One region of the Vogesella amnigena genome, then DNA from elsewhere that is predicted to be linked to it. Evidence: predicted binding sites of a transcription regulator. Region 1 holds the regulator's gene; the other holds the start of a gene.
The links. Region 1 encodes HrcA, which represses chaperone genes, less so after heat shock. Its sites were predicted from a motif close to ATTAGCACTCGNNNNNNNCGAGTGCTAAT; they were not measured.
Positions count from the first base shown of each region.

Region 2: rpoH (RNA polymerase sigma factor RpoH) is a predicted target of HrcA. The motif match lies at 1,010-1,038, and genes of this name have one in related genera.

Region 1 is NZ_JBHRYH010000012.1:197,888-200,353, forward strand. It holds gene recA (recombinase RecA) at 1-443, opposite strand, end outside; gene hrcA (heat-inducible transcriptional repressor HrcA) at 686-1,711, shown strand; gene mltB (lytic murein transglycosylase B) at 1,749-2,466, shown strand, end outside.
Region 2 is NZ_JBHRYH010000021.1:72,490-74,955, reverse strand. It holds gene rpoH (RNA polymerase sigma factor RpoH) at 116-976, opposite strand; gene ftsX (permease-like cell division protein FtsX) at 1,086-1,997, opposite strand; gene ftsE (cell division ATP-binding protein FtsE) at 1,994-2,466, opposite strand, start outside.

The DNA.
Region 1 (2,466 bases):
GCCACCGAGTCGACCACGATGATGTCCACACCGCCGGAGCGCACCAGCATGTCGGCGATTTCCAGTGCCTGTTCACCGGTGTCCGGCTGGGAGATCAGCAGGTCTTCCACCGATACGCCCAGCTTCTGCGCGTATTGCGGATCCAGCGCGTTTTCCGCGTCGATGTAGGCGCAGGTGCCGCCCAGCTTCTGCGCTTCGGCTACCACCTGCAGACACAGTGTGGTTTTACCGGACGATTCCGGGCCGTAGATTTCAACGATACGGCCGCGCGGCAGGCCGCCGACGCCCAGCGCCAGGTCCAGGCCGAGCGAACCGGTGCTGATCACCTGCAGGTTCTCGGTGATCTGGTTGTCGCTCATGCGCATGATCGAGCCTTTGCCAAACTGCTTTTCGATCTGCGCCAGTGCTGCGGCCAGGGCCTTGCTCTTGTCTTCGGCTGCCATGCTTACTCCATTCGTTCAAAACGGCATATCGGGAAGGTTTTTTTGATTATGTACGTTTTCATGCGGCGTGCCAAATAAAAACGCAATCAACGATGTATGCGCGCCACACTGCATGGCGGCAGACAGGGAACCTGGCGGCGGATTATCGCACAAATCATCAGGGGGCCAAGTCGGGGCCGGCCGGGCGGCCAGTGTCATCCGGGGCTTTTGGGATAGGTGACTGCTGTGACAGAATGCCGATCATGCTGAACGAACGCACGCAACATCTGCTCAAGGTACTGGTCGAGCGCTATATCGCCGACGGGCAGCCGGTGGCATCCAAGACCCTGGCCGCGGTTTCCGGGCTGGAGCTGTCGTCGGCATCCATCCGCAACATGCTGGCGGAGCTGGAAGACATGGGCCTGATCGCCTCGCCGCACACCTCGGCCGGGCGCATTCCCACGCCGCGCGGCTACCGGCTGTTTGTCGACCGCCTGCTTACCGTACAGCAGTTGGCCGCACCAACGCTGGCCGAGCTGAAAAGCGGTATCCAGCCGGACAGCCCGCAGCGCGTGGTGCAGGCCGCCTCGCAGATGCTGTCGGAGCTGACGCAATTCGCCGGGGTGGTGATGACGCCGCAGCGTGCCGACGCCGCCTTCCGCCAGGTGGAATTCCTGCGTCTGTCCGAGCGCCGCGTCCTGCTGATCCTGGTGACACTGGATGGCGACGTGCAGAACCACCTGTTCCATACCGGCCGCGATTACACGCCGGGCGAGCTGGTGGAGGCGGCCAACTTCCTCAACCAGCATTACGCCGGCCAGCAGCTGGACAACGTGGCCAGCCGTGTGGAAACCGAGCTGCGCCAGCTGCAGGGCAATATTTCCGAGCTGATGGCGGCGGCGATCCAGTTCGGCCGCCAGGCGCTGCCCGGTGGCGACGATATCGTGATCCGCGGCGAGGGGCGGCTGCTGGCGGTCAGCGATTTTTCCAGCGACCTGTCGCGGCTGCGCGAGCTGTTCGATACCTTCCAGCGCAAGACCGAGCTGCTGCAGCTGTTGGAGCAGAGCCGGCGCGCAGCCGGCGTCAGCCTGTTCATCGGCGAGGAATCCGGCGTGGTGCCGCTCGACGATTGCAGCGTGGTCGCTGCGCCGTACCGGCTCAATGGCCAGGTGGTGGGCACGCTGGGCGTGGTGGGGCCGACGCGCATGGATTACGAGCGGGTGATTCCCATCGTCGACATCACCGCGCGGCTGGTATCCAGCGTCCTCAATTTCAATGAACAGCCATAAGCCGCAGCGGCTTGCGGCCAACCTGCAGGAGCAAGCAATGCTTGTATTGCGCCGACTGGCCCTGGCGGCCATGCTGGGCTGCGTTTCCGCCGCCCAGGCCGATGTGGCGCTAATGATGCGCCCGGATGTACAGCGTTTTATCGATGAACAAGTGGCGCAAGGCGGTGTGAACCGCGCCGAGATGGAAGCGGTGTTCGCCAATGTCGAGTCCAAGCCCAACATCATCGCCGTCATGGACAAGCCATCCACCGCGCGGCCGTGGTACCAGTTTCGCCCCAATTTCTATAGCGAACGCCTGATGCAGGAAGGCGTGGCGTTCTGGCAGCAGAACGAGGCGGCGCTGCAGCGCGCCAGCGAACAGTACAAGGTGGAGCCGGAAATCATCGTTGCCATCATCGGCATCGAAACCCGCTATGGCCGCGTTACCGGCAACTACCGGCTGGCGGATGCGCTGTCCACGCTGGCCTTCGATTACCCGCGCCGCGCCGAATTCTTCCGTGGCGAGCTGGCCGAATTCTTCCGCCTGGCACGTAGCGAGAACGTCAACGCGCTGAGCCTGAAGGGCAGTTACGCCGGGGCGATGGGCATGCCGCAGTTCATGCCGTCCAGCTACCGCAAGTGGGCGGTGGATTTCGATGGCGATGGCCATCGCGACATCTGGAACAACCCGGCCGACGCCATCGGCAGTGTGGGCAATTACTTCCAGCAGCACGGCTGGCTGGGGGGGGACGACGTGGTGGTGCCGGCGGCGGTAA
Region 2 (2,466 bases), on a different contig from region 1:
TCGGGCAGGCTAGATAAAATAAATGCCGCACGCCTTTGCAGGTGTGCGGCATTTTTCCTGTTCTGCTGCCGGCAGAACGCACGGGCATTGGCCGTGCCGGTAGCTGTGCAGCAAATCAGGCGTTGATCACGTCACCGCTGGCCAGTGCTGCTTTCATCTTGCCCAGCGCCTTGGCCTCGATCTGACGGATGCGCTCGGCGGAAACGCCGAATTCTGCGGCCAACTCGTGCAGGGTGGCGCCACCATCGTCGGCCAGCCAGCGCGCTTCGATGATGCGGCGGCTGCGCTCGTCCAGCGAGGACAGTGCATGTTCCAGCCCTGCGCTTTGCAGAAGATCCAGCGAACGGCGCTCCAGCGCACGCGTGGGTTCGTCGTGCGAATCGGCCAGCCAGTCGATCGGGGCAAAGCCCTCGTCGTCACCGTCGTCGGCCATCAGGGCGATGTCCTGGCCGCTCATGCGGGTTTCCATCTCGCGCACTTCTTCCGGCTTTACACCCAGCTCCTGCGCAATGTCGAAAGCTTCCTTCTCGCTCAGCGCAGACAGGCTCTGGCGCATGCTGCGCAGGTTGAAGAACAGCTTGCGCTGCGGCTTGGTGGTGGCAATGCGCACCAGACGCCAGTTGCGCAGGATGAATTCGTGAATCTCGGCCTTGATCCAGTGCACGGCGAAGGAGAACAGCCGCACGCCGCGAGTGGGTTCGAAGCGCTTTACCGCCTTCATCAGGCCGATATTGCCTTCCTGGATCAAATCAGCCTGTTGCAGGCCATAGCCGGAGTAGCCGCGGGCAATGGACACCACCACGCGCAGGTGCGACAGCACCAGACGCTTGGCTGCATCCAGGTCACCATCCTGCTGGTGGCGCGTAGCGAGCTCCAACTCTTCTTCCTGCGACAGCATCGGAATGCTGTTCACGGTCTGGATGTACTGTTCCAGGCTGCCGTTGGAAGAGAGCACGGGCAAGGCAATTGCGGTCATAAATGGCTTATCCTCAAGAAAACCTGAACTGATGTTAGCACTCGAGTTATGAGAGTGCTAGCTGCAAGCAGTTCCCGATTGATGATATTTTTTTATGTGCTTCATAGCCTTAGTGCGGTCTGGCGCGGCGCAGATGGTGGTCTGCCGCCAGGCGGGCGCCAAGCAGGCATAGGGCGATGCTGCTGGCGGCAAGCATGCCCAGTTCGAACATGTTCAGTGCAGCCAGCTGGATATTCTCGCCATAAAGATTGGCAAACTGGTTGATCGCTGGCGCGGCCTGCTGCACGAACAGGGTGGATATGCCCCAGCAACACAGGGTGCTGAGCATGCCTACCCAGAAGGCGTGATACAGGAAGGGGCGGCGGATAAAGCTGTCGGTGGCGCCAATCAGTTTGGCGACTTCGATTTCCTCCTGCCGGGCCAGGATCTGCATCCGAATGGTGTTATGGGTAATCAGCACCAGGGCGAGGCCGAATCCGCCGCCCAGGAACCATGCCAGCTTCACCGCAAGGTCCAGCAGACCGTGCAGACGGCGTGCCCAGGCGGCATCAAACTGGGATTGCTCTACCATGGGCAGGCCGGACAGCTCCTTCTGCAGCATGTCCAGCTCCTCGGGGGCTACCTCGGATTTGGGGGTGACAATAAAGGCATCGGGCAGCGGGTTGCCTTCCAGCCCTTCGCTGATGCCGGTCAGCCCACTGCGCTGTTCCAGGTCGTGCAGCGCCTGGTCACGGCTGACAAAGCGGAAGCTGGCCACCCGGGGGTGGGCGCTGAGGCTGGACTGCACCGCGGCGATATCGGCCTGTTCGGCGGACAGTTCCATGAACAGGGTAATTTGCGGCGCGGCTGTAAGCTTGCCGACCCAATGCTGGATGCTGCCGGCGGTCAGATACAGGCTGACCGGTAGTGACATGGCGATGGCCAGCATCAGCAGGTTGAGCAGGTTGCCAAGCGGTTGGCGCAGCATCTTGCGCAGCGCCTGTCTGGCATCCTGCCAGTGCAGGTAGAAAAAGTGCTTCATGAGGCGAATTGTCCCTCCCGCAGCCGAATGATGCGGCGTCCATAGTCTTCCATCAGGCTTTCGTCATGTGCCGAGATCAGCACGGTAACGCCAACCTGATGAAAGGATTTGAACAGTTCCATGATGTCCAGTGCGTAGGCGCGATCAAGGTTGGCCGAAGGCTCGTCGGCCAGCAGGATGCTGGGGCGGTGTACCACGGCGCGAGCGATGCACAGTCGCTGTTGTTCACCGCCGGACAGGCGCACCGGCATGACTTTTTCCTTGCCGGCCAGGCCAACCTTGTCCAGCGCGGCGCGTACGCGACGGGCGGCGTCGCGGCGGTCGAAGCCGATGATGTCCAGCGGCAGCATCACGTTATCGAACACATTGCGGTCGAACAGGATCTTGTGGTCCTGGAACACGATGCCGATATGCTGGCGCACATAGGGCAACTGGCTGGCACGCAGCCGGCTCAAGTTCTGGTTGTTCA